One region of the Faecalibacterium sp. BCRC 81149 genome, then DNA from elsewhere that is predicted to be linked to it. Evidence: a T-box and tRNA genes for the amino acid it is inferred to sense, from the RefSeq annotation. Region 1 holds a T-box; the other regions hold tRNA genes.
What was found. The T-box of region 1 lies ahead of D3F01_RS13975 (valine--tRNA ligase). A T-box ahead of a tRNA ligase gene usually reads a tRNA of that ligase, here a tRNA-Val.

Region 1 (7,927 bases):
TGCGCCGGGTCTTGTCCGTTACCATGGTATTCCCTCATTTCCTTTTATGTAGAGGGCTTTTCCTCCAGATGCTTTGTCAGAATGACCCGGGTGCCCCGGCCGGGAGCGGAGCGCACACTGACTTTATCCATAAAGCTCTGCATGACCGCAAAACCGAGACCGGAGCGCTCCTCCGGGTTGCCGGTGGTGAAGAGCGGCTCCATCGCCCTGGGGATATCCGGGATGCCGACCCCTTTGTCTGCGATCACGATCCTGACCACCCGCCCCGGATAAACGGAGACTGTCATGGTGATGGGCCCCACCCGGTCGGGGTAGGCGTGGACGATGCAGTTGGTGACGGCTTCGGATACCGCCGTTTTCAGGTCAGCCAGCTGGGGCACGGTGGGGTCATACCGGGCCAGAAAAGCCGCCGCCGCACCGCGGGCATACGCTTCGTTGACGCTGAGGGAATCAAATTGGATCCTGGTCGTGTTTTCCGCTTTCATCTTCATTCCTCCTGTCCTGCATCCGTGCAGGGGATATTGGCCAGCCGCAGAACGCGGCGCAGCTGCTCCGGGGCGTGCTGGATACGCAGGGTTCCGCCCAGACTGCGGGCGCAGCGCTGGCGGCCCAGAATCAGCCCCACCCCGGACGAATCCATAAACCCAACCCCGCCCAGATCGAGCACCAGTGTTTTGGGGGTGCGGGCCAAAAGGGCATCGTCCAGCTGGATGCGCAGGTTCTGTGCGGCATCGTGGTCGATCTCACCTGCCAGATAGGCATAGAGCAGATCGTCCGCCGCACTGAATGTAACTGTTGCCATTTTCTGTCCTTTCCTTGCGTGAATCGCTCAGGCTTGTCCGGTCTGCCGGAGGCTTCCCCTTTCCGGGAGGGCGGCAGTGCGAAACACAGCCCGAGCGGTTTCCTCTAAACCAAAATAAAAGAGCCTGTACACGTTTTCATCAGTGTACAGGCTCTTTCGGGCATATTTTAGAAAAGGGTGTCGCTTACTTTTCAGCCAGCAGATCGGCAGCTTCCAGTGCGATGGCTTCGCCGCCGCAGATCAGAAGGCCGCGGCGGCTGTTGGCCCGGGCAAGCTCCACGGCTTCGGCCAGACTCTCGCAGAGCTCGGCATCAAAGTGGTAGCGTGCCTTTTCCAGCAGGCGCTCGGTCATGGCGGCATCCGTACCCGCCGGGGGAACGAGGAACACCTTATCAAAGGGATTCTCGCTCATGCCGGGCATGGTGGTACGGTCTTTTTTCTGGGTCTCAGCCGTCAGGCCGCTTTCCAGCGCGGAGAAGAAGGCCTCGGCTCCTTCTTCCTCTGCCAGGCCGATGACAGCGCTCAGGTGGCGCACCTTGGCCATGTTCAGGACACGCAGCAGGGCAATGGCCTGCTGCGGGGTGCGGCAGGCATCCAGCACCACCAGCGGGCGCTGGGAGAGGACCCGGATGCTGCTGCGGTTCCCCACAGCGGCCAGACCTTCCAGAATGGCTTCATCGGGGATGTCATAGCCCTTTTTGCAGAGGGCCAGGGCCAGCTCCACCGCAATGGCGGCACTGCCCGCCGCGTGACGGCCCAGGAAGGCCAGCGGCACGGTATAGCCGCCGTAGTCCACACGGCTGGCGAACTTTTCGGCTTCGAGGAAGGTGATGTCATCGGGGTCCGGCACGACCAGCTCACAGTCTGCCTTACCGGCGGCCACGACGAGCTCACTGACCACAGCCTTGGGCTGCTCAGGCGCGGTGACGCAGATGCTGCCCTTGCGCATGACACCGGCCGCCAGCGCGGCGGAGCGCTCCAGTGAGGCGCTGATGCCGTCCGGGCCGATGGAGGTGACCGCACAGACCGGCATCTTGGGCAGGGCCTCGGCAAGTCCCGCATCGGGCAGCTCCACCACAGCCAGCGCACAGCCTGCCTCGCCAAAGCAGCGGGCAGCGGCAGCCAGCTCGGCGGCAGCACGGGGCAGGGTCTCCCGGGCGCTCAGGGTCTCGGCGGCCTGTGCAAGCAGCTCCGGTGCCACAGGCTCCCCATTCACCCGGATGCGGGCAGAGAGCGGCTCACAGCCTGCGTGGTAGCTGCCGGTAACGAGGCCGGCAGCCCTGAGCACCGCCGCCGTGAGGGCGGCGGCGGTCGTTTTGCCAGCCGTACCGGCTACGCCCAGATAATCCACCCGGCCTGCCTTGGCAGAGAGGGCTTCCTGCAGCTGCCGGGCCGGGGCAAAGCCCTCGGGCAGAGATGCAAAATAGGCATTTGCCTGTTCAATGGTCATTGCGTCAAACCTCGTTTCGATGTTGATAGAGAATAATGCACATCCGGACAAGCCCCAGCAGGATGAGCCCCACCAGCAGGCCGGTCATCACACCGGAAAAATCGATCCAGATATCGGTGACCTGGCCGCTGCGGCCCGGCACAAAGAGCTGGATGGTCTCATCGGTCAGGGCTGTGAGCAGGCCGCCCAGCATGGGCCAGGACACATGCTTGAAGAAGTGCCGGGTGTACACCCGCAGGCAGAGCATGAGCAGGAAGCCTTCCAGCAGATACTCGCAGAAATGCGCCAGCTTGCGCACGATGTGCATGGTGAGCCGGTCAGCGGCACCGGGAAGCCCCAGATGCCGCAGGATGCCCTGCAGTATCCCCAGTACCCGGCCGCTGGCCCCCTCGGACACATCCGCGATCTGCAGAGAGTTGGAGAAGATGAACACGATGCAGCCGATGAGGGCAAAGGTAAAGATCACCCGCCACGCGATGAGCCACGGGGAGGTGCGTTGATTCTGTTCCTGCATCCGCTTAGCCCAGAGCCTTGATGCTCTGCTCGATGTTGGCCAGCTTGCTCTGGCTGTTGGTGCGCTTTGCGCGGATCTCTTCCACCAGAGCGGCGGGGGCACGCTCCACGAACTTGGGGTTGGCCAGCTGGTTCTCAAACATGGCCAGTTCCTTCTCAGCCTTGGCCTTTTCCTTGTTCAGGCGGGCCAGCTCCTTCTCGCGGTCGATCAGCTCCATCATGGGGATAAAGCCGCGGGCGGTGTGGGTGGACACCTGCACCATGCCATCGGTGCTGCCCTCGTACTTTTCCGTAAAGGTCACGTCGGTGGCAAAGGCAAACTTTGCCAGATAGACCTCTGCATTCCGGAAGGGAGCGGGATCAACCGTCTCGATGATCATACTGGTCTTTTTGGCAGGATGGACATTCATCTCGGTGCGCATGGTGCGGACTGCCTTGATGTAGTCCATGACCTTTTCAAAGGCTTCCTCTTCCTCGGCCCAGTTGTGTGCCTCGTCAAAGGTGGGCCAGCTCTGGGTCATAATGGTCTCGGCGGAGCCGGGCAGGGCCTGATACAGCTCCTCCGTGATGAAGGGCATGAAGGGATGCAGCAGCTTGAGGGCCTTGTCCAGCACATACACCAGCACACGGCGGGCAGTATCTGCCTGCTCTGCATCGCCGGAGTTCAGGCGGGGCTTTGCGATCTCGATGAACCAGTCGCAGTAGACATCCCAGATGAAGCTGTTGATCTTGGCAGCGGCCAGACCCATCTCGAAGTGGTCGAGGTTGTCGGTCATGGCACCGGCCACCTGATTCAGCTTGGTCAGCACCCACTTGTCGCTCATGTCCAGCTTGCTCTCCTCGGGCAGGCCGGGCTGGAAGTCCTCGGGCAGGTTCATCAGGACAAAACGGGTGGCGTTCCACAGCTTATTGGCAAAGTTGCGGGCAGCCTCCACCTTCTTCTCGCTGTAACGCATATCGTTGCCAGGGGTGGAGCCGTCCAGCAGCATGAAGCGCAGTGCATCCGCGCCGTACTGGGCAATGACCTCCAGCGGGTCGATGCCGTTGCCCAGGCTCTTGGACATCTTGCGGCCCTGGCTGTCGCGGACGATGCCGTGGATGCAGACAGTGTCGAAGGGAGCCTTGCCGGTGTAGGCCAGGCCGGAGAAGATCATGCGGCTGACCCAGAAACCGATGATATCATAGCCGGTGACCAAGGTGTTTGTGGGGTAGAAATACTTCAGGTCCGCGCTGTCCTCATTGGGCCAGCCCAGAGTGCTGAAGGGCCACAGAGCGGAAGAGAACCAGGTATCCAGGGTATCGGGGTCCTGGGTGAAGTGGCTGCCGCCGCACTTGGGGCAGGTGCAGGGCATCTCTTTGGCGACCACGGTCTCGCCGCAGTCATCGCAGTAGAAGGCCGGGATCTGGTGGCCCCACCACAGCTGACGGCTGATGCACCAGTCGCGGGTGCCCTTCATCCAGTTGAGGTAGTTCTTGGTAAAGCGCTCGGGCACGAACTTGATCTCGCCCTTCTCCACGCTCTCGATGGCGGGCTTTGCCAGCGGCTCCATCTTAACGAACCACTGCTTGGAGACCATGGGCTCGATGGTGGAGTGGCAGCGGTAGCAGGTGCCGACCTCGTGCTTCAGGGGCTCGATCTCCTTCAGGAAGCCGCCCTCCTTCAGGTCTGCCAGAATGGCCTTGCGGGCCTCGAGGGTGGTCATGCCGGCATACTTGCCGCAGTCCAGTACCTCGGGCTCGTTCACGGTGTTCTTGCCTGCGGCAAACAGTGCATCTGCAGCGGCCTTATCGGCAGCACCGGTCATGTGGCCGTCGTAGGTAAACACCCGGACGATGGGCAGATCATGGCGCAGACCCACTTCAAAGTCGTTGGGGTCGTGGGCGGGGGTGATCTTGACGACACCGGTGCCCTTGGTCATATCAGCGTGCTCGTCGCAGACGATGGGGATCTCCTTGTTCAGCAGGGGCAGGACAACATGGCAGCCGTGGAGGTGGGCATAGCGGGGGTCCTCGCCGTTGATGGCAACAGCGGTATCACCCAGCATGGTCTCGGGGCGGGTGGTTGCCAGCTCCAGCATCTCGCCGGTCTCCTTGACCGGGTAGAGCAGGTGCCAGAAATTGCCGTCCTTTTCCTCGTACTCCACCTCGGCATCCGAGATGGAGGTGTTGCAATGGGGGCACCAGTTGACCATCCGGTTGCCGCGGTAGATCAGGCCCTTGTCATACAGGCGCACGAAAACTTCCTTGACGGCATCCGAGCAGCCCTCGTCCATGGTAAAGCGCTCCCGCTGCCAGTCACAGCTGGTGCCCAGCTTTTTCAGCTGGCTGACGATGCGGTTGCCGTACTTGGTCTTCCAGTCCCAGGCGCGCTCCAGGAAACCGTCGCGGCCCACCATCTCCTTGGTCAGGCCCTCGGCACGCATAGCCTCCACGACCTTGGCCTCGGTGGCGATGGATGCGTGGTCGGTGCCGGGCACCCACAGGGCGGCATAGCCCTGCATCCGCTTGGTGCGGATGAGCACATCCTGCATGGTGTTATCCAGCGCATGGCCCATGTGGAGCTGACCGGTCACGTTCGGAGGGGGCATAACGATGGTGTAAGGCTTCTTGTCGGGGTCCGCTTCCGTGTGGAAGTAGCCGCCGTCCTGCCAGAACTGGTAGATGCGGTCTTCCACCTGGCTGGGATCGTACTGTTTTGCGAGTTCTTTCATTGTATCCTCCCAAAAATGTGATGAGTGGGACGAAAAAAGCCGCCCCACGGAACGTTCCATGGGACGGCTGTAAACTACATACCGCGGTACCACCCAAATTGCACCGGCTGCAAACACAGCCTGTGCCCCTTGATGCCCCGGTAACGTGGGGCAGCTCCGAGGGCGGCTACTGGCTTCACCGCCCCTGCTCAAAAGCGACAGTGCGCAGCGCTTACCTGCCGGGCTCTCACCTGACCCCGGCTCTCTGCAAGGCGGTTTGCCGCGCACACTCTTTCTCGTTGCATTTATACAAAGAATATAACGTTTTTTTGGCGTTTTGTCAATATGCTCCGAGAACTTCCTGCTTCAATCTGCCGATCAGCCGCTCCATCAGGGCCACCCGGTTGAAGGGGGTCATCAGGTAGAGGCCGTCCGCATACGGCAGGGCGGCCTTTGCCATTTCCAGCGAGATGGCAAGACCCAGCTCCTCGCCCTGGGCACGGTCGAGCCCGGCAAACTTTTCAATGATCCAGTCCTCCACATGGATGCCGTTGATCTCGTTCTCCATGAAGATGGCGTTGCGCTGGCTGACCACCGGCATGATACCGGCCAGGATCTTTGCATCGGCCCCCAGCGTCTCCCGGGACTTTTTCAGGTTTTCCACCGCCTGTGCCGAGAGCACCGGCTGGGTCAGAAAGCCGCTCATGCCGTTTTCCAGCTTCTCCTTTGCCCGGCGCAGCTCCACATCAAAGTTGCGGGCATTCAGATTCAGGGCACCGAACACGGTCATGGGGCCGGGCATCTCCCGGCCTTCCCCTGCCAGCGAGACGATGTACTGGGCCAGCTTGCGGGAGTTGAACTGGTAAACGTTCTTCACCTCGTCCCGCTCTGCCGTGGGGATGGGATCACCGGTGATGGCCAGCACCTCCCGCACGCCCTCGGCATACAGGCCCAGCAGCAGGGCCTTGGTGGCGTTCAGGTTGCGGTCGCGGCAGGTCATGTGGGGCAGGGTGCACAGCCCCAGCTCCCGGTGGACCCGGCAGGCCACCAGAGAGGAATCCATCCGGGCCTGTGCAATGGGGCAGTCGGCAATGGTCAGCAGGTCAGCGCCCGCCGCCTGCAGCTTTTTTGCCCCTTCCAGATAACCGGTCAGGTCCGCATTGCGGGGAGAATCCAGCTCAATGGCAATGACCTTTTCCCCTGCGTTCAGCTTACGCAGGAAAGCGTCCTCATTTTCCACCGTCTGTTCCTTCACGGTGGAAAACTCTTCTGCCGGAGCCGTTTTTTCCACCACGGGCAGGCGGTCCAGCTCCGCCCGCAGGGCGGCAATGTGGGCAGGGGTAGTGCCGCAGCAGCCGCCCAGGATCTGAACCGTGCCCTCGGCGGCCAGACGGCCCAGCTCCCTTGCAAAGTACTCCGGCCTGCCCTGATACTTCACCTGCGTCCGGGTGACAACGGGATAACCCGCGTTGGGCATGACCGACAGGGGCAGCGTGCCCCCCAGCTGCTTTGCCAGTGTGCGCATGGCACCGGGTGCCGACACGCAGTTCAGGCCCACGGCATCCACGATGCCGCTTTCCTGCATCCGCCGGGCAAGGTCTTTGCAGTACATACCCTCCCGGGTGTAGCCGTCGGGCAGGACCGCAAAGGACACCAGCACAAAGGCATCCGGCACTTCCGCCTTGATGGCCCCCACGGCATCCAGAAGGCCCGCATCGGAGCTCAGGGTCTCGAATAGGAAATTCCTGGCTCCCAGCGCCGCGAACTGCTTTGCCACAGCCGTATATACCTGCCCCGCCGGAACCGCCTCGGTATCCGGAGCCGGGCCGAGGTCTGCAAAAACGGCGGCACCCATCTCCTCTGCGGCCTGCACAGCCAGCTGCCAGCCTGCCTGCGCCAGCTGTTCCCAGCCGGGCGCGTGTGCCGCCGCCAGCCGGGGCAGGCTGAAGGTATTCGTCTTGACGGCATCAGCCCCTGCCGCCAGATACTCCCGGTGGACAGCCAGCACCCCCGCCGGGTCGGTCAGGTTGGCCTGCTCGCACTCCACCCCGGGAGCCGCCTTATAATAGGTACCCATAGCACCATCAAAAAGCAGGGGGCGGGTCTGCAACAGTTCGCGAATGTTCATCATATATACTTCCTCGCATCTCACAAATGAGCTCTATATTCTTCAGTTTAATGAAGTTTCGACTCTTGTCAAGCGTTTTTTTGAGGCATCGCTTGCAGGCAGGGCAGTTTTGTGCTATCCTATGCGTAACTTTTACATGTGAGGAGAGATGTACCATGCGCCACGCAGGCACACAAACGATTGAAACGGAGCGGCTGCTTCTCCGCCCGCTGACCCCGGAGGATGCCCCCATGATGTACGCCAACTGGGCCAACGACCCGGACGTGACCCGCTGGCTGCGGTGGGAGCCCCATAAAAACGTGGACGAGACCCGGGAACTGCTGGCCGCATGGGCGCTTCTCTAC
Region 2 (7,927 bases), on a different contig from region 1:
TCAATGTCGTTTCGGCCGTCCCCAAAGGCGATTGCTTCTGCTTTTGAAAAGCCGTAATGCGCCAAAACAGCTCTTACAGCATTTCCCTTTCCGCAGGACAGCGGAATGATATCCACTGCCTTGTCCCACCATGCGGTTATCTGTGTGGCGTGGGTTCCCAACAGGATGCGTTCGTATTCAGAAGGGCTGCAGGAACACATGATCTGATAGATATCCTCCTCACAGAGCTTGTCGAAATGCTCGGAGATCATCAGCTTCTCGTTGCCGAAGGAAAAATACTGCTCCAAGTCCGGGTCTGTCCCATTTGTCACGATAAAGTGTTCGTTGCTGATGGCAGCCGCCCGGTGCATTTGCTTCAGATTATGCAAAATTCTGCGCTTGTCGTCAGCGTCCAGTGGGTTCTTCGAGATCACTGCATCCTTGCTACGGACATAAGAGCCGTTGAAGGTCAGCCAGAGATCAAAATCAACGCCTTCAAAATGTGGGACGGAGAGGTAGCCTCTGCCTGTCGCCATGCACAGTAAGATCCCTTTTGCCTGCAACTGCTGTAAGGTCTGTACGGTTTGGAATGACGGCACCTTACTGCCCAACTTGAGCAAAGTTCCGTCTACATCAAAAAAAGCGATTTTTATCATACGGTTACCTCCAGCGAAAAACTATTTTCCAGAACGCCGGGGAGCAGGGTATAAACCGATCCTCCGATTCGTTTTTCAAACAGATTTTTTAGCTCAAGCGTTTTCTTCCATCGGTCTATCGTTGCCGGATGGACACCGTACCGAAGCGTTACATCTACAAAACGTTTTTCCAAAAGACAAAATCCGGTGGGCAGCGCCAAGGCATCGCATAGCTGTACCAAACGGTCGTAATCATCATAGACAGCGGTTTGAATGAATTTTTCCATAAAACGGAAATCTTCTTTTGAAACGTCAAAGGTTCCGATAGAAGTGTGGATATCCTGGATCATAAAAGCATGAGAAATACAGATCTGTCCAGCCTTTTTCCATCCTCGTTCCATACAGAAACGGTATCCGTCGATCAAATGACGTTCAGAACTTACCCCTGCATAACGCCCGATATCATGCAGCAGCCCAAAGCAGTATGCCTGATCTGCATCCATATTGTTGCATTTGGCTGCTATATTTTTACAGGCAAGGGCTACAAAACGGGAATGTCCGATCCAATTTCCGGGATTCTGCTGCCCTGCCCAAGCCAGAGCGGCTTCTGCTGTATTGCAATTCAGCTCCAAGGGGACCGTCCTTTCTCTCATAGCAAAACGCATCCGAAGATCAAAGGTTTTCAAATATGATATGCACTTACGGATCGTGCACTTCTGCTACTATCATTATAACGCCTACAGCCTAAAAATAATATCTTGATGCTGTCAGATGGTGTTGTTATTCTGCCGTTTGTATCGGTACTGACGTGGCGTGCAGCCGACAACCTCCCGAAAAACTTTTCCGAAATAGCTTGAATTTCCCATACCGCAAGCAGTCCCGACCTCTGTAATAGAAGCCTTGCTTTCCGCCAACATCTGGCAGGCGATCTGAATGCGGTATGCGGTCAGGTAAGCAATCGGGGTCGTATGAAGGTGTTCACGAAAAATGCGATAGCACTCTCGTTCACTTGTGTAGGCTGCTGCTGCCAACTCCTTGACTGAGAGGTTTTCCGGGTAGTGCTCATGGATATAAATCAATATCAGCTTTATTTTATCGTTGCCTCCGGCAGAGTTCCGATTGGAAGAGCTTACAGAATGCGATTGCTCCACAAGCATTAACCATAGCTCGGTCAGGATCTCTCGCAGTTTCAACTCATACCCGAATGTATCACAAGACAAACAAAAAGATTCTTTGAGTCGTTTCAGGATTTCTCGCCCTGCCGCATGATCCGGTAAAAGAGGAAGGATCTCAAGTTGTGGGTCGGATGTAATGGGCAGAATGTATTTTTGCTCGATTCGGCTTCCTCGTTCCCCTGCCAGCAGAGAAACATCGAAAATATGAAGAAGCTGCACGTTCTCTTCCGTCTGAGAAATCGCCCTTGTGGTGTGAAGTACGTTGGAATTGACAAAACCACCGCTTCCCGCCGGGAATACAAGTTTTCCACCTGGTGTGGTGTATTCAACGCAGCCGCTTTCCATGTAGAAAAGCTCTACCGCCTGATGCCAGTGCCATGGCACAGTGCTGCCGATGTAGCGATCCAACGTGGCTCTTGAGGCAGTATATGGAAAGTCCTTTGCAAGCTCCGGGATGCGCTCTTCTCTGCTGCCTGTATGGAATTCTATACAATGTACGTCTTTCATGTGGTGCACCACTTCATTCCAGTTTATTAAGCCGAGTATACCATACCCGCCAATGAAAGAACATCCCTGATATGACGACCAAGTTCGCACAAAGCGAACTTGATTCCGCAAAGCAAAAGGCAGGATACCACCGCCACGGTGATACCCTGCCTTTGTTCGTTTACCGCTCTGCGTACTCTCGCCGCAGAACCTCCGATAAACAAAAAACGTACCCGAACCCTTTTTCGTAAAGAATCGGGTTCGAGTACGAACTGTATGGTGGACGGTACAGGACTCGAACCTGTGACCTCCTGCACGTCAAGCAGATGCTCTACCAGCTGAGCTAACCGTCCATATTCTGTTTGTGCCACAATCAGCTTGATTATGATATCATACCGCCGGGCAAAAAGCAAGCCCTTTTTTGAAAATTCTGCAAACTTTTTGATGCCCGGTTTGCCGGGAATGGAAAATCAGCCGCCCAGCGCACATTTTGTAAACCGACTCAAGGCGTTTCCGTTGCCCTGAACGCCGGTTTGTGGTATAATACATTGATTATAATAGGAAAGGTATCGCAGAATGAGAGTTTTGGGCATCGACCCGGGTTACGCCATCGTGGGCTGGGGCGTTTTGGACTATGCGGGCAACCGGTTTGCACCGGTGGATTTCGGGGCCGTGTGCACCGATGCCGGGGTGCCGTTTGAGCAGCGGCTGGACGAGGTCTACACCGGCATCCGGGAGGTCATCGAGCGGACACAGCCTGAGGTGCTTGCCATCGAAAAGCTGTTCTACCAGCACAACCAGACCACTGTGATCGGCGTGGCCGAGGCCCGCGGGGTCATCCTGCTGGCGGCGGCGCAGGCGGGCATCCCTATCTACGAGTACACCCCCATGCAGGTGAAACAGGCCGTTACCGGCTACGGCAAGGCCGTGAAAAAGCAGGTGCAGGAGATGACCCGCATCCTGCTGCATCTGCCCGCTGTGCCCAAGCCCGATGATACCGCCGATGCACTGGCCATGGCCATCACCTTCTGCCATACCAACGGCAACCAGCTGAACCGCTTTGCAAGAAGGGGCGTTGGGCCGATTTAGTTGTTGTTATTCGTGTATAAGGGAAGGCTTCCCTTTGTACAACCTCTCAGTCTCACTTCGTTCGACAGCTCCCCTAGCAGGGGAGCCTCTGGCGAAGAGGAAGAGCTGCCCGTTATGCCAAGGCCTCCCCTATTAGGGGAGGTGGCATTGCGGAGCAATGACGGAGAGGTTGGACAGGGGAGAAGCTGACCGAAAAGGGAAAACACTTTATGATCTACTCTTTAACTGGAAAAATCATCAAAAAGACCCTGAACGCTGTGGTGGTGAGCTGCGGCGGGGTGGGCTACTATGTGCAGTGCCCGACCAGCGTTGCGGGTGCACTGCCCGGGGTGGGCAAGGAAGCCACCCTTTATACTGTGATGAGCGTGACCGAAAATGACATCAGCCTGTATGGCTTTGCCACTGAGGAGCAGCAGAGCTGCTTTGAGCTGCTGACCGCCGTTTCCGGTGTGGGCCCCAAGGTGGGTCTGGCCATTCTCAGCGTCATGGAGCCTGACCGGGTGGCGCTGGCGATCTCGGCAGGCGACCACAAGGCCTTCAAGGCGGCATCCGGCGTAGGCCCCAAGCTGGCCCAGCGCATCGTGCTGGAACTGAAGGATAAGGTGGCAAAGGGCTTTGTAGATGGCATCAACCTCGAGGATGTGGGCGCGGCCACTGCCGCCCCCGCCGCACAGGGAGCCGGGCAGGCCATTGCGGCGCTGGTCTCGCTGGGGTACAGCCAGAGCGAAGCCGCCCTGGCCGTTTCCAAGATCGACGCAAGCCTTCCCGTGGAAGAGATCATCAAGCTGGCCCTGCGGGGCATGGCAGGCAGGAGGTAATCCATGCAGGACGAAACCGCGCTCTATGGCGCAAAAATGATGCAGCCCGGCTTAACGGCGGCGGACAACGAGGAAAACAGCCTTCGCCCGCAGCATCTGGAGGACTACATCGGACAGGACAAGGTCAAGCAGAACCTGAAAATCTATCTGGAAGCCGCCAAGCGGCGCGGTGAGCCCATGGATCACATCCTGCTCTATGGCCCCCCGGGCCTGGGCAAGACCACGCTGGCGGGCATCATCGCCAACGAGATGGGGGTGCAGATCCGCATCACCAGCGGCCCTGCCATTGAGAAGCCCGGCGACCTTGCCGCCCTGCTGACCAATCTGCAGGAGGGCGATGTGCTCTTCATTGATGAGATCCACCGCCTGTCCCGGCAGGTGGAGGAGGTGCTCTACCCGGCGCTGGAGGATTACGCGCTGGATATTATGATCGGCAAGGGCCCCAGCGCCCAGAGCATCCGGATCAACCTGCCCCGCTTCACGCTGGTGGGCGCTACTACCCGTGCGGGCCAGATCACCGGCCCCCTGCGGGACCGCTTCGGTGTGCTGCTCAAGCTGGAGCTGTACAGCCCCGATGAGCTGAGCCGGATCATCCAGCGCTCGGCGGGCATCCTCGACCAGCCCATCACCCCGGAGGGCGCTTACGAGCTGGCAAAATGCAGCCGGGGCACCCCCCGCGTGGCAAACCGCTTCTTGAAGCGTGTCCGCGACTTTGCCACCGTGCTGGGGGATGGCATCATCGACCGGGACGTTTCTCTGATGAGCCTGAAGCGGATGGACGTGGACGCGCTGGGTCTGGACGAGCTGGACCGCAGCCTGCTCCGCGCCATCATTGAGATGTACAACGGCGGCCCTGTGGGCCTGGAAACGCTGGCGGCGGCGCTGGGCGAGGAGGCCGTGACGCTGGAGGACCTGTGTGAGCCCTACCTGATGCAGATGGGCTTTTTGACCCGCACTCCCCGGGGCCGCTGTGCCACCCGCCTTGCCTATGAGCACCTGGGCCTGAAAGCCCCCGAGACCGGAAGCCCGGAGGACAACGGCCAGCAGAGCCTGTTCTGAGCCGTTTGAAGAGAGAAAGGAGGACGCTTATGCGCCCTGCAGATAGTTGGAAAGATTATGAGCTGCTGGATGCCACCGATGGCAACCGCCTGGAGCGCTGGGGGGAGACCATCCTCATCCGGCCCGACCCGCAGGTGGTGTGGAAAACCGAGAAACAGAGCCAGCTCTGGGCCAAGGCCGATGCCGTCTACCACCGCTCCAATCAGGGCGGCGGTGAGTGGGAGTACCGCCGCCGTCTGCCTGAGAAGTGGAAGATCTCCTGCGGTGAGGGCGAGGACAAGCTGACCCTCATCGTCAGCCCCACCGGCTTCAAGCACACCGGCGTGTTCCCGGAGCAGGCTGTCAACTGGGCCTGGTACGCCAAAAAGATCCGCGCGGCAGGCCGCCCTGTCAAGGTGCTGAACCTGTTTGGCTACACCGGCGGCGCAACGCTGGCCTGTGCCGCCGCGGGGGCTACTGTCTGCCATGTGGATGCGTCCAAGGGCATCGTAGCGTGGGGCAAGGACAACGCCGTGGCCAGTGGTCTGGCGGACCGGCCCATCCGCTGGCTGGTGGACGACTGCGCCAAGTTCGTGGCCCGGGAAAAGCGCCGGGGCAACACCTACGATGGTATCATCATGGACCCGCCCAGCTACGGCCGCGGCCCCGGCGGCGAGATCTGGAAGCTGGAGGACTGCATCTATGAGCTCATCAGCCAGTGCGAGGAAGTGCTGAGCGATACGCCCCTCTTCTTTGCGGTCAACAGCTACACCACCGGCCTGTCCCCCGCGGTCATGGAGTATATGCTCAAGACCACGCTGGTGCCCCGCTTTGGCGGCAAGACCAGCTGTGATGAGATCGGCCTGCCCGTTTCCGCCACCGGCGGCGTTGTGCCCTGCGGCGCAACGGCCATTTGGGAAGAATGAACTCCCTCAGTCACGGCTGTCGCCGTGCCAGCTCCCTCGGGGAGGGAGCCTTTGGCATGGCGGGAACGTTGACCGTTTGCCGGAAAACTTCTCGGTTGCGCCAGAGGCCCCATCTCAGAGGGGGCTGTCTGCGAAGCAGACTGGGGGAGTGTCCTGACGGCAGCCATTCTGAAAAAATGAAGAAGAACCAAGAATGGGGTACAGCCCTTTTGAGAAGGGCGCACCACCGGAAAGAGAAAACCTATGGAAGAAACGATTTTAACTGCGAAAGATCTGAAGTTCCGCTATGACCCGGAACAGCCGGACTACGCCCTGAACGGCGTGTCGGCTGAGGTGAAGCGGGGCGAATTTGTGGCAGTGCTGGGGGCCAACGGCTGTGGAAAATCCACGCTGGCCAAGCACTTCAACGCCATCCTCCTGCCGGAGAGCGGCACTGTGCTGGTGGAGGGGATGGACACCAAAGACGAGGACAAAATCTACGATATCCGCCAGACCGTGGGCATGGTGTTCCAGAGCCCGGACAACCAGATCGTTGCCACCGTGGTGGAGGAAGATGTCGCCTTTGCGCTGGAAAATCTGGGCGTGCCGCCGGAGGAGATGCGCCGCCGTGTGGATGAAGCGATGAAGATGGCGGGCATCTATGAATACCGGGAGCGTGCGCCCCACAACCTGTCCGGCGGCCAGAAGCAGCGCGTTGCCATTGCGGGCGTGGTTGCCATGCGGCCCGACTGCCTGATCCTGGACGAGGCCACCGCCATGCTTGATCCCCGGGGCCGGGAGCAGGTGATGCAGACCATCCACCATCTGAACAAGAACATGGGCATCACGGTGGTGTCCATCACCCACTATATGGAAGAAGCTGCTCAGGCCGACCGCGTGCTGGTGATGAGCAAGGGCAATGTGGTCATGGAGGGCACCCCGAAAGAGGTGTTCAGCCAGACCGAAAAGGTGCGCGCCCTGCGGCTGGATGTGCCGCAGGCTGCCGAGCTGCGGGATGAGCTGGTCAAGGCCGGCATCCCCATGCCCGAAGGCATCATCGACACCGGCGCGTGCGCACAGGCTCTGTATGAGCTTTTGAAGTAAGGGAGGGGACGGAAGATGGGAAGCATTATCAAAGTAGATCACCTGAGTTATGTCTATAACCCGGGAATGCCCAATGCCGTCACCGCGCTGGATGACGTGAGCTTTGAGGTGGAAGAGGGAGATTTTGTGGGCATCATCGGTGCCACCGGCTCCGGCAAGAGCACCCTCATCACCCACATGAACGGCCTGAACAAGCCCACCAGCGGTCACATCATCATCGATGGCCGCGACCTGTGGGCCGAGCCGGAAAAGATCCGGGAATTCCGTTTCCTCACCGGTCTGGTGTTCCAGTACCCGGAGTACCAGCTGTTTGAGGAGACTTGCTATAAGGATATCGCCTTTGGCCCCAGAAACATGGGGCTGGACGAGGCCGAGATCGACAGACGGGTGCATGAAGCAGCGGACTTTGTCGGCCTGGATGAGGCGCTGCTGCAGCGCAGCCCCTTTGAGCTGTCCGGCGGCCAGAAGCGCCGGGTGGCCGTGGCGGGTGTGATGGCCATGAAGCCCCGCATTCTGGTGCTGGATGAGCCTGCCGCCGGTCTGGACCCCGAGGGCCGGGACGAGATCCTGTCTGAGGTCAAGGAGTACCACAAAAAGACCGGCACCACCGTGCTGCTGGTCTCCCACAGCATGGAGGATATTGCCAAATACGCCGACCGTGTGCTGGTGATGAGCAACAAGAAGATCGCCATGTACGA
Region 3 (7,927 bases), on a different contig from region 1:
CATCAAGGTGATCCCCGTGGTGGCTGCCGCCGTGCTGGCAAAGCATCTGGAGAAGCTGGGCATCGATGCCGTGATCGCCGAAGGGACCGAGAGCGGCGGCCATGTGGGCGAGATGGCCACCATGGCGCTGGTGCCGCAGGTGGTGGACGCTGTGGATCTGCCCGTCATTGCGGCGGGCGGCATTGCCGATGGCCGTCAGCTGGCAGCAGCCCTGGCGCTGGGTGCCTGCGGCGTGCAGGTGGGCACCTGCCTGCTGGTGAGCCAGGAGTGTCCCATCCACGAAAACTACAAGGCTGCCCTGCTCAATGCCAAGGACAGCGACACCATCGTGACCGGACGCATCGGCGGTTCCCCGGTCCGGGTGCTGAAAAACCGGATGAGCCGTGAATATGTCCGGCAGGAAAAGGCCGGTGCCGATAAGATGGAGCTGGAAAAGTACACGCTGGGCAGTCTGCGCCGGGCCGTGTTTGAAGGCGACATCTCCACCGGCAGTCTGATGGCCGGTCAGGTGGCCGGAATGCTCCACGAGGTGCGCCCCGTGGCAGACATTCTGGATGACCTGTGGAACGGCGGGAGGCAGCGCATCCGCGCGCTGAGCGAGGAATGCTGACGCTCGGAAAGAAAACCCTGTCTGTGCCCATCCTGCAGGGCGGCATGGGCGTGGGCGTTTCTCTGGGCGGGCTGGCCGGTGCCGTGGCGGCCTGCGGCGGCATGGGGTGCATCTCCACCGCCGATGCAGGCTATCGGGAGCCGGACTTTGCCCGTGACCCGGCCAGCGCCAACCACCGCGCCCTGACCGCTGAGATCCGGAAAGCAAAGCAGATCGCAAACGGTGCCGGTATGGTGGCCATCAATGCAATGGTGGCCACGCAGGACTATGCCGCCGCCATCCGCACCGCGGTGGAAGCGGGCGTGGACGCTGTGGTGTCCGGCGCGGGTCTGCCGCTGGAGCTGCCTGGCCTTGTGAACACGATGGAGGTCGCCATCGCGCCCATCGTTTCCAGCGGGCGGGCGGCAAAGCTCATCCTGCGCCGCTGGGCCAAGGAGTTCGGCCGCACCGCCGATTTTGTGGTCATTGAGGGCTGCAAGGCAGGCGGTCATCTCGGCTTTGCGGAGCAGGACCTGTTCTCCGGAACCTGTCAGACACTGGATGAGATCCTGCCGGAGGTGCTGGCCGAGGTAAAGCCCTATGAGGCGCAGTTCGGCCACAGCATCCCCGTGTTTGTGGCGGGCGGCGTGTACACCGGGGCCGATCTGGCTCACTTTACCAGACTGGGTGCCGCAGGCGTTCAGCTTGCCACCCGCTTTATCACCACCTACGAGTGCGATGCATCCCAGGGGTACAAGGACGTTCTGCTGAACGCCGGTTCTGAGGATGTGCGCATCATCCACAGCCCGGTCGGAATGCCGGGCCGGGCGCTGAACACGCCGCTGGTGCAGGCCATGGCGGAGGGCAGACGCTTCCCGCCCCGGCACTGTGCCCGCTGCCTGAAGACCTGCGACCCTGCCAAGGTACCCTACTGCATCACCCATGCACTGATCGAAGCGGTCAAGGGCAACCTGGAGGAAGGACTTTTCTTCTGCGGGGCCAATGTGGGCAGGCTGGACCGGATGTACACCGTCCGTGAGCTGATGGATGAACTTGTGACCGAATGGAGGCAAAACCGATGAAGCTTGCTGTTTTGTATGCCGGTCAGGGTGCCCAGCACCCCGGCATGGGCAAAGAATTTTACGAAGCATCTTCCGCTTTCCGTGCCGCGTTCGACGCTGCAGACCTTCCGTTTGATCTGCACCGCGTCTGCTTCGACGACCCGGACGGCGTTCTGAATCAGACCGAATACACCCAGCCCTGCATGGTGGCCTTTGCCTGCGGCGTATCCGCCGTTCTGGCCGAGCAGGGGGTCAAGCCCGCTTATGTGGCCGGTCTCTCTCTGGGCGAATATTCCGCGCTGGAAGCCGCCGGTGTATTCACCGCCAAGCAGGCCATTGAGCTGGCAGCCTACCGCGGCAAAGCCATGGCCGACGCGGCCAGCGGCATCGACTGCGGCATGACCGCAGTGCTGAACCTCGACCGGGTCCCCCTTGCAGAATGCTGTGAGCAGGCATCCGCGCTGGGCTGTGTGCAGATCTGTAACTACAATTGCCCGGGCCAGCTGGTCATTGGCGGCGAAAAGGCCGCAGTGGACAAGGCCGCGGAGCTTGCAAAGCAGGCCGGTGCCCGCCGGTGCATCCCGCTCAAGGTGAGCGGCCCGTTCCACACCCGTCTGATGGCTCCCGCCGGGGATGCCCTGGCAAAGCGCTTTGCCGCCGAACCCTTTGGCGAAATGAGCGTTCCGGTGCTGTTTAACTGCCTAGGCCGTGAAAAAGCCGAGAGCGACAGCATCCCGGCCCTGCTGGTCTGGCAGGTGCAGAGCAGTGTCCACATGGAGGACACCCTGCACCGTCTGGGCGAGCTGGGTGTGGATCACATTCTGGAGGTCGGCCCCGGCAATGCGCTCTCCGGCTTTGTGAAAAAGACCCTGCCCGGTGTGACTTGTGTGTCGGTGGAGACCCCGGCGCAGCTGGACACCGTTTTGAACGCATGGAAGGAAGAACAATGAACGAAGAAACCATCATCCGTACCGCCGTTGTGACCGGCGGAAGCCGGGGGATCGGCCGGGCAGTGTGCGTACAGCTTGCCCGGCAGGGCTGCCATGTGGTGGTCAACTACTGCCACGGCGAAGCGGCTGCTGCCGAGACCGTGTCTCTGTGCAGGGCCCTGGGCGCGCAGGCTGTGGCCGTGCAGGCCGATGTTTCCACCGCCGAGGGCTGCAAAAAGCTCTTTGAGGAAGCGGTAAACGCCTTTGGCCGGGTGGATATCCTTGTGAACAATGCAGGCATCACCCGGGACAACCTGATCCTGCGCATGTCCGAAGCAGACTTTGATGCCGTGCTGGACGCAAACCTCAAGGGTGCGTTCCTCTGCTGCAAGGAAGCGGCCCGCCGGATGGTGCGCCAGCGCTGGGGCCGGATCGTCAATCTGAGCAGTGTCGTTGCCCTGCGGGGCAATGCAGGCCAGACGAATTACGCCGCCAGCAAGGCCGGGCTCATCGGCCTGACCAAAAGCCTGGCCCGGGAGCTGGCCAGCCGCAATGTGACAGTAAACGCTGTTGCGCCCGGCTTTATTGAAACTGATATGACCGCCGCCCTGCCGGAGGCTGTCCGCACCGAAATGGCAAAGGACATCCCGGCAGGCCGCGCGGGCCAGCCGGAGGACGTGGCAAACGCGGTGGCGTTTTTTGCCGCAGAACAAAGCAGTTATCTCACCGGGCAGGTGCTCTGTGTGGACGGCGGCATGGCAATGTAAAAGGAGAAATTCTCTATGGAAAAACGCAGAGTCGTGATCACCGGTCTGGGCACCGTGAACCCGCTGGGCAACACTGCTGCCGACAGCTGGGCTGCCGCAAAGGCAGGCCGGTGCGGCATTGGCCCCATCACCCAGTTTGACACCACCGATTTCAAGTGCAAGCTGGCCGGTGAAGTGAAAAACTTTGACCCCGAGACCGTTGTGGACAAAAAGGAAGCCCGGAAGATGGCCCGCTTCACCCTGCTGGCACTGGCTGCTGCAGCCGAGGCCATTGCCGACAGCGGCCTGAATACGGAAGCAGAGGCCAAAAACATCGGTGTGGTCCTTTCCAGCGGCATTGGCGGCCTGCCCACCATCGAGGAGCAGCACACCCGCGGGGAAGAAAAAGGCATGGAGAAGGTCAGCCCCTACTTTGTGCCTATGTCCATTGCCAACATGGCGGCGGCACAGGTGGCCATCCGGTTCGGCCTGAAGGGCATGTGCACCTGCCCGGTCACGGCCTGTGCCGGCGGCACCAATGCTGTGGGCGATGCCTTCCACCGCATCCGGGACGGTTACGAGACTGCCATGGTCTGCGGCGGTGCCGAAAGCTGCATCAGCCCGCTGGGCATCGGCGGTTTTACCAGCATGAAGGCGCTTTCCACCGCCACCGACCCGGATGCTGCCAGCCTGCCCTTTGATGCCCGCCGCGGCGGCTTCGTGATGGGCGAGGGCAGCGGTGTGCTGGTTCTGGAAGAGCTGGAGCACGCCCGGGCACGCGGTGCGCATATCTACGCCGAGGTGGTGGGCTATGGTGCCAACTGCGATGCTTACCACTTTACCGCACCGGCTCCCGGCGGCACAGGTGCCATCGACTGCATGAAGCTGACACTGGCCGATGCAGGCATTGCCCCGGAGCAGGTGGATCACATCAACGCCCACGGCACCGGCACCCACATGAACGATGCCTGCGAGACGGCTGCCATCCATGCCGTGTTCGGTGAGCACGCAAAGCAGCTGACCGTGGTCAGCACCAAGAGCATGACCGGCCATCTGCTGGGCGGTGCGGGCGGCATCGAGGCCGTGTTCACGGCGCTGGCCCTGCGAGACCAGTTTGCCCCGCCCACCATCCACTACGAGCAGCCTGACCCGGAATGCGATCTGGACTATGTGCCCAATGCAGGCCGTGCACAGGCCATGACCTACGCACTGAGCAACAGCCTGGGCTTTGGCGGGCATAACGCCTGCATCGCCCTGCGCAGATGGGAGGGCTGAGCCATGGCAGAACCGCGCACCGTGCGGGAGAATGCAAACGCCCTGAACAGTGAGCAGATCGCAGCCCTTCTGCCTCACCGCTACCCCTTTGCCCTCGTGGACCGTATCCTGGACTACGAGCCGGGTCAGTGGGCCATTGGCCGCAAGTGCGTATCCCGCAATGAAGAATTCTTCTGCGGTCACTTCCCGGGCCAACCGGTCATGCCGGGGGTGCTGATCCTGGAAGCACTGGCCCAGACCGGAGCTGTTGCGGCACTGAGCATCCCCGAAAACAAAGGCAAGCTGGCCCTCTTCGGCGGCATCAAAAATGCCCGCTTCCGCAAACAGGTCGCCCCCGGAGATGTTCTCACGCTCCATTGTGAGCTGGTGGAACAGCGCGGCCCGGTGGGCATCGGGAAGGCATCCGCTTATGTGGATGGCAAGTGCGCCGCAACAGCGGAGTTGACCTTTGTGCTGACCGAAGCAAACACAGGGGCTTAAGGCGCTTTGTGCGCAGCAATCGCCCCCAATACCATATCGTATATAAAAGGCAGGATACCATCGCCATGATGATATCCTGCCTTTGTTCGTTCCTGTTTACCGTTCTGCATACTCCCTCCGCAGAACCTCTTGTAAACAAAAAACGTACCCGAACCCTTTTTCATAAAGAATCGGGTTCGGGTACGAACTGTATGGTGGACGGTACAGGACTCGAACCTGTGACCTCCTGCACGTCAAGCAGATGCTCTACCAGCTGAGCTAACCGTCCAGATGTCGTATCGACTTGAGTATGATACCACATTTTTCGCGCAATTGCAAGGGCTTTTTTGAAAAAAGTCTGCCTTTTCCGTTTTTTGCCCCGGAGGATTGGCGCAAAGGCCCCTTTGCGGGGGCTGGCAGGGGAGAGGTGCTCAGAGCGCCCGGCGGATGATGTCGTAGAGGATGGGCTTCATGTTGTCGATGTTGTCGGGCTTGCCCTCCAACACGGAGGTATAGCACACCGACATGCACATGCTGCCCAGGGCGGTGATGCGCTGGTAGATCTCCCGCTCAGTGCGGCCTGCCATCTCGGGGCTGCACATCACGATCTGGAGGACCTTGCGCATCAGCGGCTCGGCCTCGCCGCTGGCTTCGATCTGATCCAGCCCGGGCCAGACAAAGCTGCGCTCCAGGAAGCGGAGCATCAGGGTGTCCGCGCGCAGGGCTTCGATGATATGGTCAATGACAAAGATCATCTGGTCGGGAAAGCTGGTAAGCTCGGCGGCGTGCTGCTCGGCGGCGGCACAGGCGTTGTCCAGCAGCTGGTAGCTCACCCGGGCCAGCAGGGCCTGCGTGACCGAACCCTTATCGGCAAAATAGAGGTAGAATGTGCCCTTGCCCACCTTGGCGCGGGAGGTGATATCCTCCACGCTGGTCTTGGAGGTGCCCCGCTCCAGAAACAGCTCGTAAGCTGCGTCCAGAAGCGCGCGGCGCTTTTCCTGTTTCTTTCCTTCCACGGTGCTCATAGCTTGCTGCATCCTCTTTTCTGACGTTGTTTTGTCGTGTAAACAATATTTTAGCAGGGAGAAGGGAAGAGTGCAAGAGCAAAAGCCCCCGGACAAGCTATACAATTTTTGCTTTGTGATAAGAAAACTGACTTTTGGTCATTTTCTATCTTGACACCTTGCGTCGATTGGTTATAATAGTGCTTGCTCAGAAATGACCACGGGTCATTTTAGGGCAGATCCAATCAACTTTCGTATGGAGGGTTCCCATGAAAAAGATCGCACAGAGCATCGTGCGTCTGCGCAAGCTGATCTTAACAGTAGCGGTCCTGCTGTTGATCCCTTCCGCAATCGGCGCGGTTGCTACCCGCATCAACTATGATGTCCTGACCTATCTGCCGCAGGAGCTCGACTCCATGATCGGCGAGGTAGCGCTTGAGGACGACTTCCATCTGGCCTCCACCGGTATGATCACGGTGGAAGGCCTGCCTACCAATGAACTGATCGCCATGAAGAAGGACATTGATGCGGTGCCCGGTGTCACACAGACCTTCTGGCTCAGCGATGTCATCGACCCCAGCATCCCCACCGAGATGCTGCCCGCGGATGTCCAGCAGTTCATGTTCGGTAAAAATGATTCTACCATGCTCATCGTCCGGTTTGATGCGCCCAGCGCCAGCGACGAGACGATGAACGCCGTCAAGCAGATCAAACAGGTGCTGCGGCACGACTGCTACTTTGGCGGCATGAGCGTCATTCTGCAGGATACCAAGGCGCTGATCAATGAAGAGATGCCGCTGTACATCCTGTGCGCTGTGGGTGCCAGTATGCTGGTGCTGTTCCTCTCGCTGGAGAGCACCATCACGCCTGTGCTGTTCATGCTGGGCCTGCTGTTCCCCATTGCGTACAACTTTGGCACCAACATCTTCCTGGGTCAGATCAGCTACATCACCCAGGCGCTTTCCACGGTGCTGCAGTTGGGCGTGACGATGGACTTCTCCATCTTCCTGCTCCATCGTTATCAGGAGGAAAAGGAACTCCGCTCCTCCAACGAGGAAGCCATGGTGACCGCCATCTGCAAGACCATGACCTCCATCACCGCTTCCTCCCTGACCACCATTGCGGGCTTCCTGGCACTGTGCGCCATGCGGCTGACGCTGGGCCGCGATATCGGTGTTGTTATGGCAAAGGGTGTGGCGCTGGGTGTCATCTGCACCATCGTCATTCTGCCTGCTTTGATCCTGACCTTTGATCAGCAGGTCGAAAAGTACAAGCACCGCACCATCGTGCCCAAGCTGACCAAGCTCAGCTACTTTGTTTCCAAGCACGCAATGCCCATCGTGGTCGTCTTTCTTGTGCTGCTGGTGCCCTTTGTGGTGGCCCAGCAAAAGACCGAGGTCTACTACACCCTGTTCGACTCGCTGCCCCAGGACCTGACCGGTATCGTTGGCACCAACAAGCTGGGCGAGGACTTTGGCATGACCACCTCCCACTTTATTCTGGTGGATGAGGACCTGACCGCAACGCAGGTGTCTGACCTCTGCGATGAGCTCAAGGATGTGGACGGCATCACCCAGGTGGTGAGCCTGGATTCCATCACCGGCCCGGGCTTCCAGACCGAGCTGCTGCCCGACAGCGTGACCGAGATCCTGCAGTCCGGCGGCTACAAGCTCATTCTGGCCAACAGCTCCTATAAGACCGGTACCGATGCCATCAACAACCAGCTGACCGAGATGAATGACCTTATCAAGGCGGTTGACCCCAACGGTGTCATCACCGGCGAGGGTGCCATGACCAAGGATCTGATCGAGGTCGCGGACGTGGATTTCAAGAACGTCAACGTCTGGTCGATCATGGCAGTCGC
Region 4 (7,927 bases), on a different contig from region 1:
TCTACTTTGGGAGGATTCTCGTGATAATCACGACGGTAGGCAAGCCCATCATCAATCATCTGTCTTAAGCTCTCGGTCAAAACTTTCTGCGAGATCCCGTCGATGCTTCTTTGCAACTCATTGAATCTCCATGGACGCTCTTTTAGATTGCGCAGAAGCAAGAGTTTCCATTTTCCGCCAATCAGGGATACTGCTGTTGCAACCGGACATTCCGGCAGTTCTTCTTTTGTACGCATATCAGTCACCTCTGTATATAGTATAGCACATTCATTTTTGAGTGTACAGTTACAAAAAGGTGCGTACTTGTTTTTGAATGTGCGAGCTTCTATACTTAGCTCAGGCAATGAAAGATTGCGAATCAAAATGGAGGTGCTTACAATGGCAAGCTACACAAAAATGACAGTTGGAAAAGAAAATCGGACGGAGCTTCATGAAAAGCTCGCCCTGACTGGTGCGGAGATCAGCTTGAATACGCTTCCTGCGGGAGCAAATGTTCCGTTTGTCCACTCCCACAAGGCAAATGAGGAAATCTACGGTGTTCTTTCTGGCAAAGGCAAGGTCGTTATCGATGGCGAAGAAATCAGCCTTGCAGCAGGCGACTGGCTGAAGATTTCTCCCGTGGCAAAACGTCAGTTCTTTGCTGCAAACAATTCTGAAATCACTTATATTTGTATTCAGGTCAAGGAGAATTCTCTCGAAGGCTATACTGCAACGGATGCTGTGATCTACTGATAAAACATATCAAAACAAAAGGCAGGATACCACCGTCATGGTGATACCCTGCCTTTGCTCATTTACCGTTCGGTTGCTGCGGTAAACTTCAATAAACAAAAACGTACCCGAACCCTTTTTCGTAAAGAATCGGGTTCGGGTACGAACTGTATGGTGGTGAATCGTCACATGGTTATAAGAACATTGATGCAAAGCTCCAGTGCTTTCCGCAAAGAGCCCTTTCCCCAATCTCTCTCATCATGAGCATAAACATTCGCAAGGGAATCGGCAGTGTAGAGAATCTGGCCAAAGACTGCACCACGCTTCTGGGCACAGGCGGCCAGTGCAGCACACTCCATTTCAACTGTGGCACAGCCCTCGGATTTGCGATATTCTACCATATCTCGTGTTTCTCGGAAAAAACCATCCGTTGTCCATGTGATACATTTTTGAAACGGAATATTCAACGCACAAAACGTCTGCTCAATGGCTTTTATTGCGGAAGGCTCCAGATCAACAAACCGAGCGGCTGGAAGATAATGATACGAAGTGCCTTCATCGCGCATCGCCCTGATTGGAATCAAGAATTCGTTTTCGTCCAAATCGGTCAGCACTCCGCAGGAACCGGCTGAAATAATTTTTTTGCATCCGCAGGAGATTAAAAAATCCAGAAGCTGTGCAGCCGCGGCAGCTCCCAGCGGTGCCTGACACAGGCAAAATTCCAGCCCATTTTGCTGGACGATATAAACAGGATAACTTTTTGTAATCGTTTCAAAGTGTTCAGCAATGACTGCATCCATTTCAAATGCGTAATCATCAATCACATCGCCCAGAAAACCAAACACACATTTTTCCGGAAGGACGAGCTGCTCTGCGCCATGATTGGGCCTGATGACCTCAATCGAATCAAAATCGTATTCAAGAATGGGAAGATCATGTTTTTGTATCATGGAAAATTTCCTCTTCCTGCAAATTGCTGCACGAAATAAAAATACCCGAACCCTTTTTCACAAAGAATCGGGTTCGGGTACAAACTGTATGGTGGAGCATTGTCAGCAGCAGTCGAACCTTTAGGCAGGCATATCGTTGCTGCGGTCAGAGCGCTTCAAACCGAGAAACGGAGGCACTTCGGAACGCTTCAGCCCTTGCTCGTGTGCTTTTTTCAGTTGATATTCGTGCAGGGCAATGCTGTCCAGCAGATCACGCTGATTTTGGGAAGCTGCATAGTAATCAACGCCGAACCGTTTGCAGACTGCGCTGAGTTGGTCAAGCATTTCAATAGCAGTAGGGGACATTCGTTTGACTTCAATATCCATGGGAGCACCACCTTTCAGGAAAGATACGTATTGAAGAGCGAAAGCGCCGCATTGTCGGCAAGCATCAGCATGATTGGCCCGCCGGACTGTTTGGCAAAGACCCGGATCGCGCCAAAATCCCGGATATAATGTTTTGCAAGTTCATCCGTCTTAGCTTCAAAAGTGACGACGCCGTTTTTACCGGAATCAATGGAAAGCTGGATGCCGAACGCGATCATCATACGCCCGATGCCCAGATATTTTTTCTGAATGGTCAGCGTCGGGTTGCTCTCCGGGTGGCTTTCGATGTACTCAATATAAACGAACATGCTGGATTCTGTTTCGCGGTAAGCACCCAATGCTACGATTTCGCCGTTTTCGGTTTTAGCCGTGTACTTTTCCAGTGCGGGGTCACCGATGAACTCACTTGTCCAGTCGGTCTGCCAGCTTTCTTTGGTTGCAGCAAGGTCAGCGGGAGTTGACTTGTCAACCTCAATCGGAATCCTATTGCCCGTATCGGATGCTGTGACAAAATATTGCAAAGTCATAATGCCCACCTTCTTTCAGTTTTATTATAACGAAAGAACGATAGACTTTCAAGAAAGAAAATCGCAAAGAGAGTGAAAGTGTGAGAGCAAGAATCGTCCCGTGGCCACAAATTTTCAATTCTTGAAAATTTCTTGCCCATCCGGGACTGCACTTCTGCAACGCTCCCGCGTTTTTGAAGTGCTCTTGTTGGGGCGTGCCTGCCCCAAACCCTGCTTCTGAGGTTACGACAAACGGGAATTTAGTTGGTTGATTATTCTTCGTTATCCTTTTGAGATTCATCACTTTCCCTATTTCGATTTTGACCATCGAGAGCAGACCCTATGCCTACACCAAGCGCTAAACCGACAAGCATATAGAGTGGAATATTGTTGGTTACTACACCAATAGCCGCACCGATAGAAATTCCTATGCTCATAAAAGTCGGTAAATAGTGAGGCTTATCATCTTTTTTATTTTTCATATAGCTATACATTCCTTTCCAAATTATAAGATTTATTGAGTGTCGTTATCAAAATGATTGCAGCAAAAGACTCAATACATAACTAACGATTGCTCCTACTGCAGCACTTCCGATAAACCATAAAACCTTTTGATAAGGACGTTTGCCGTATTCTCTGGCGCTCTGGATTTCATCCAGCCTTTTACCTTCACAAAATGCTACGATTTCTTTATATGTTTGAACATCATTGTCCTTTTTTATTCGTTCAACCTTTGCTGCAAAATACATGGCAGCTAAAGCAATGACACACCAAAGGATCAATGCCCATTTATTACCAATGTAAAATAACGGAGCTGCCGAAATAACAGCAATAACGAGAAAAACCGTATAGATTGCGCCATAGTGATTGAGTTTTTTGATTTCCTCTTGTTTGATTACTTCTTTCATAGTATCAATATCTCCTTTGATTAGTTTATCAAGTGAGATTTGAAAGATTTCACTCAGTAATACCAAGCTGGTTACATCTGGATAGCTTTTGTCATTTTCCCAATTTGAGATTGTTTGCCTTGAAACATAAACATGATCGGCTAACTCCTCTTGAGACAGTTGTAACTCTTGGCGATATTTTTTTATTTGCTTTCCGAGTTCCATCTCTTCACCTCCTTGCATACTCATACTAATCAAAAGATTGTATTTTCGCAATCAAAGGACATTGACATCTGTGTTTTCCGTGTGTCAAAGGTCTTTTACATACCGTTAACTTCCGATTTGTTGAGCCGAGTATACCATACTACCAGCTGAAAGAACACCCCTATATGTCAGAACTTTCCCTTTTTTCTGCGTACGTGCGTACCGGCCATGTACGGACGTACGCAGCGATTAGCCCTCAATGCGCCATATAGGGTGGACGACCAAGTTCGCACAAAGCGAACTTGATCCCGCAAAGCAAAAGGCAGGATACCATCGCCCATGATGATACCCTGCCTTTACTCGTTCTCGCTTACCGCTCTGCGTACTCCCTCCGCAGAACTTCCTGTAAACAAAAAACGTACCCGAACCCTTTCTCGTAAAGAATCGGGTTCGAGTACGAACTGTATGGTGGAGAATTAGGGACTCGAACCCCAGACCCCCTGCGTGTGATGCAGGTGCTCTAACCAGCTGAGCTAATCCTCCGAATCGGAACAAGAGAATTATACCACAACCGAAGTGGATTGGCAAGCCCTAATTTTGATTTTTTCGCAATTTTTTCCCACTGCGAGGCAGTTGCTCTTTTGCGCAAAATGGTGTATACTGAAATTGCGCATTCCAGCGCAAAAAGAGAGGTTTTTTCAATGCTGACACTTCGTGGGATCATTACCATTCTGGTGCTGGCAGGGCTGTTTGCCCTGGCAGTGGTCTGGATTTCCAAGCAGGGCGGCTGGAAAGGCGAAGGCTGCGGCGGCAACTGCGCCTCCTGCCACCAGCACTGCGATACTCCGGAAAAGAAAACGCACTGACTGCAATGCCCCCGGATGGCTGTCCGGGGGCATTTTGCGTCACAGGGCACCGTAGCGGGCAGCAAAAACGGCTACGGTGCTCAGCAGATCGAGCTGGGCTTTCTGGTAGGTGGTGCGTCCGATGCAGAGCCGCTCCAGCACATCCTCCTCCTTGCGGCGCTCCAGGTAGCGCAGCTGGAGCAGGCCTGCACGGATGGGGTCGGCGGTGCGGTAATACTCCTGCGTCTGCTGGATGGCCCGGGTCCAGCCCCAGTTGGCCGGGCTGCGGGCCCACTGGCGGGTACCGTAGTTCTGCAGGGCCTCCCGGGTCTTTCTGCGCTGTTCAGCGGTCATCACGCCGCCCCCTTTCTTTGGCACATCCGGGTGCCCGGGCCAAAGAAGCAGGCATCCCGCTGTTCCATGGTCAGCCCCAGCATGGCAGAAAGCCGGTCGGCTTCGCTGACTTTGAAATCGCTCTCGTCATTCAGCTTCTGGTGCAAAGCACTGCTGCTGATGCCCAGCACCCGTGCCACATGGCCCAGCTTGAGGCCCTGGCTTTCAATGTAGGCGCGGATCTGTGTGGTATTTGTCATCAAAGGTTCTCCTTTCATCTGGATCTCTGCGTGTCGTTTCACAATCTTTGGTTGTATTATAGTTCGACGTTGATTTTTTGTCAACTATTTTACCAAAATCGCGCGAAAATCGTTGATTTTTAAGAACTTTTCTGATATACTCACGGCAGAACATTCTTTTTCAGGAAAAGCGAGGTCTCTGCCATGTCAGAACTTTCCCGCCGTATCTTACAGCGTCGGCTCGAGCTGGGGCTCTCTCAGGAAGAGCTTGCCCAGCGGATGGGCTACCGCTCCAAATCCTCCATCACCAAGCTAGAAAAAGGGGTCAACGACATCCCGCAGTCCAAGGTGGAGGAGTTTGCCGCTGCATTGGAGACCACCCCCGCATGGCTGATGGGGCTGGAAAACACTGCGTCTGTCCCGCCGGGCTTTGAGCCCCTGCCCGAAATGGTGCGGGTACCGCTGGTGGGCAGCATCGCCTGCGGCACCCCCATCACCGCCGAACAGAACATCGAATGCTACATCGGCGTTCCTGCCGCATGGCACGCCGACTTTGCCCTGACCTGCCACGGCAGCAGCATGGCCCCCACCATCTGCGATGGTGACATCGTCTGCATCCGCTGCCAGCCCGAGGTGGAGCAGGGCGAGATCGCCGCCGTGCGAATCGGCGACGAGGCCACCTTAAAGCATTTTCATCGGCAGGGCGACACCGTTATGCTTCTGGCCGACAACGCCGCCGTCTGCCCGCCCATGATCTATGCCGGGCCGCAGTTGAACGAGATCCAGATCGAGGGCAGAGCCGTAGGCTTCTGCAGAGGTTTATAATATGAGCAACGAAACCATGACCCTGAAGGTCATCGCACACATCCACACCGCCTTCCCCACCAAGTTCGGCATCCCCCGACAGAGCGGGCTGGTGGACGGCCTGCGGGGCGAGATCATCTTCACCCCGGAATACCGCAACGCCGATGCCCTGCGCGGACTGGAGGATTTCAGCCACATCTGGCTGGTGTGGCAATTCTCCGGCGCGGTGCGGGAGAGCTGGTCTCCCACCGTCCGGCCCCCGCGCCTGGGCGGCAACACCCGGATGGGCGTGTTTGCCACCCGCTCCCCCTTCCGACCCAATCCGCTGGGCCTTTCCAGCGTCAGGCTGGAGGCCATCGAGCACCGCCCGGAGGTGGGCCCGGTGCTCATCGTGCGGGGCGCAGACCTGATGGACGGCACTCCCATCTACGACATCAAGCCCTACATCCCCTACGCCGACTGTCACCCGGACGCGGCGGCAGGCTTCACGGCCCAGACCCAGACGCACAGGCTGCAGGTCGAATGCCCGCCGGAGCTGTGGGAGACCGTGCCCGCCGCCGAGCGGGATGGCCTGCGGGGCGTGTTGGAAAACGACCCCCGTCCCTCCTACCAGCACGACCCGGAACGGGTATACGGAATGGAATTTTCAGGATTAGAAGTCCATTTTGTCGTAGATGGTGCTGTTCTGACCGTGACCGGCATCACCCGCCGCTGAGAGGTGCCGCCGTGGAACTGCGTACCATCAACACCTTTTTGCATATTGCGGAGCTGCACAGCTTTTCCCGTGCAGCACGGGAGCTGGGGTATTCCCAGTCGGCGGTCTCCGCACAGGTGGCCCAGCTGGAAGCCGAATTGGAAACGCCGCTCTTCGACCGGGTGGGCAAAACGGTCCGCCTGACCGATGCCGGGCAGACCTTTCTGACCTATGCCCGCTCCCTGCTGGCCACTGCCGAGCAGGCCAAAGCGGCCCTGCAGCCTGCCCGGCAGGTCAGCGGCACCCTGCGGGTGGCACTGGCGGATTCGGTCTGCAGCACCTTTCTGCCCGACCTGCTGCAGCGGTATCACGCCCTCTGCCCGCAGGTGGAGCTGGTGCTCCGCACCGCCACCGACGATGAGATGCTCCAGATGCTGGGTTCCAATCAGATCGACCTGGCATACACGCTGGACAAGCCGCTGCTGCAGCCCAGCTTTGTGCTGGCTGTGGATGAGCCGGAGCCCATCTGCGTGGTGGCCCCCGCCGGGCACCCATTGGCCGGGCAGGCGGAAGTCACGCTTCAGGAACTGGCCGGGCAGGAGTTCCTGCTGACCGAGCGGGGTATGAGCTACCGCGATGCCCTCGACCAGTGCATGGCGGCGCAGGGGCTGGCCATCAAGCCCTTCCTCGAGCTGGGCAGCGCTTCCCTGCTCTGCCAGATGGTCGAGCACGGCATGGGGCTCTCCTTCCTGCCCGAGTACATCGTACAGAATGCCCTCGCCGCCGGAACGCTGGCTCGCCTGAATGTCCCCGCCTGCCGCGTGGAGATGCGGCGGCAGCTGTTCTACCACAAGGATAAATGGCTCACCCCCCAGATGAAAGCCTTCATCGCGCTGGTGCAGAGATAAAGACAGCGATAAAAAAAAAAAACAAGCCTTTCCGTTGGTGTCGCACTGTGAGGTGCACCACACGGAAAGGCTTGTTATTTACATTATTTTTTCAACAGGTCGGAAAGGCACTGCACCGTCCGGCCATGGTAGCCGGTGACGGTCTCGGCGTGGAGCAGGCTGCTCAGGACGCTTTCCTCCACACACTCGGCCACCGCCCGGAACAGCGGGTTGATGGCATCATCGTGGAGCATCTCCATGGGCAGGAGGGCTTTGTCCGAGTAATGCGGCATCCGGTTGGCCGTGGTAAAGGCCAGAACGATCTCACCCGAACCGTTGCCGCAGGCACTGCCGGTGCGGGAAAGCCCCACCAGCGCCCGGTGGCAGAGCCGCCGCAGCTGGCGCTCGCTCAGGGGGATATCCGTTGCCAGCACCGTGATGATAGAGCCCTTGTCCTCATGGGGCGGGATGCGGGCTTCCAACAGCTCGTGGATGGGTGTG

Region 2: it has a tRNA-Val gene. The T-box ahead of D3F01_RS13975 (valine--tRNA ligase) is inferred to sense a tRNA for this amino acid. The anticodon was not compared.
Region 3: it has a tRNA-Val gene. The T-box ahead of D3F01_RS13975 (valine--tRNA ligase) is inferred to sense a tRNA for this amino acid. The anticodon was not compared.
Region 4: it has a tRNA-Val gene. The T-box ahead of D3F01_RS13975 (valine--tRNA ligase) is inferred to sense a tRNA for this amino acid. The anticodon was not compared.

Annotation. Positions count from the first base shown of each region.
Region 1 is NZ_QXJA01000017.1:1,147-9,073, forward strand. Features, by position in the region: gene D3F01_RS13950 (sigma-70 family RNA polymerase sigma factor) at 1-25, opposite strand, end outside; gene spoIIAB (anti-sigma F factor) at 45-485, opposite strand; gene D3F01_RS13960 (anti-sigma factor antagonist) at 488-802, opposite strand; gene D3F01_RS13965 (folylpolyglutamate synthase) at 987-2,252, opposite strand; gene D3F01_RS13970 (VanZ family protein) at 2,257-2,766, opposite strand; gene D3F01_RS13975 (valine--tRNA ligase) at 2,771-5,476, opposite strand; T-box leader at 5,533-5,764, opposite strand; gene D3F01_RS13980 (bifunctional homocysteine S-methyltransferase/methylenetetrahydrofolate reductase) at 5,796-7,586, opposite strand; gene D3F01_RS13985 (GNAT family N-acetyltransferase) at 7,739-7,927, shown strand, end outside.
Region 2 is NZ_QXJA01000011.1:72,316-80,242, forward strand. Features, by position in the region: gene D3F01_RS12165 (Cof-type HAD-IIB family hydrolase) at 1-635, opposite strand, end outside; gene D3F01_RS12170 (HD domain-containing protein) at 632-1,246, opposite strand; gene D3F01_RS12175 (AraC family transcriptional regulator) at 1,382-2,296, opposite strand; tRNA gene D3F01_RS12180 (tRNA-Val) at 2,553-2,628, opposite strand; gene ruvC (crossover junction endodeoxyribonuclease RuvC) at 2,852-3,364, shown strand; gene ruvA (Holliday junction branch migration protein RuvA) at 3,574-4,182, shown strand; gene ruvB (Holliday junction branch migration DNA helicase RuvB) at 4,186-5,241, shown strand; gene D3F01_RS12200 (class I SAM-dependent methyltransferase) at 5,271-6,146, shown strand; gene D3F01_RS12205 (energy-coupling factor transporter ATPase) at 6,390-7,229, shown strand; gene D3F01_RS12210 (energy-coupling factor transporter ATPase) at 7,245-7,927, shown strand, end outside.
Region 3 is NZ_QXJA01000009.1:71,150-79,076, forward strand. Features, by position in the region: gene D3F01_RS10740 (DUF561 domain-containing protein) at 1-610, shown strand, start outside; gene D3F01_RS10745 (nitronate monooxygenase family protein) at 604-1,671, shown strand; gene D3F01_RS10750 (ACP S-malonyltransferase) at 1,668-2,600, shown strand; gene fabG (3-oxoacyl-[acyl-carrier-protein] reductase) at 2,597-3,346, shown strand; gene fabF (beta-ketoacyl-ACP synthase II) at 3,362-4,600, shown strand; gene fabZ (3-hydroxyacyl-ACP dehydratase FabZ) at 4,604-5,080, shown strand; tRNA gene D3F01_RS10770 (tRNA-Val) at 5,273-5,348, opposite strand; gene D3F01_RS10775 (TetR/AcrR family transcriptional regulator) at 5,491-6,084, opposite strand; gene D3F01_RS10780 (MMPL family transporter) at 6,333-7,927, shown strand, end outside.
Region 4 is NZ_QXJA01000009.1:50,619-58,545, reverse strand. Features, by position in the region: gene D3F01_RS10675 (helix-turn-helix domain-containing protein) at 1-236, opposite strand, end outside; gene D3F01_RS10670 (cupin domain-containing protein) at 379-732, shown strand; gene D3F01_RS10665 (nucleoside phosphorylase) at 897-1,661, opposite strand; gene D3F01_RS10660 (hypothetical protein) at 1,782-2,027, opposite strand; gene D3F01_RS10655 (hypothetical protein) at 2,042-2,554, opposite strand; gene D3F01_RS10650 (AtpZ/AtpI family protein) at 2,806-3,015, opposite strand; gene D3F01_RS10645 (helix-turn-helix transcriptional regulator) at 3,064-3,645, opposite strand; tRNA gene D3F01_RS10640 (tRNA-Val) at 4,091-4,167, opposite strand; gene D3F01_RS10635 (FeoB-associated Cys-rich membrane protein) at 4,326-4,490, shown strand; gene D3F01_RS10630 (SqdX protein) at 4,530-4,823, opposite strand; gene D3F01_RS10625 (helix-turn-helix transcriptional regulator) at 4,823-5,062, opposite strand; gene D3F01_RS10620 (S24 family peptidase) at 5,246-5,866, shown strand; gene tsaA (tRNA (N6-threonylcarbamoyladenosine(37)-N6)-methyltransferase TrmO) at 5,868-6,560, shown strand; gene D3F01_RS10610 (LysR family transcriptional regulator) at 6,572-7,447, shown strand; gene D3F01_RS10605 (P1 family peptidase) at 7,531-7,927, opposite strand, start outside.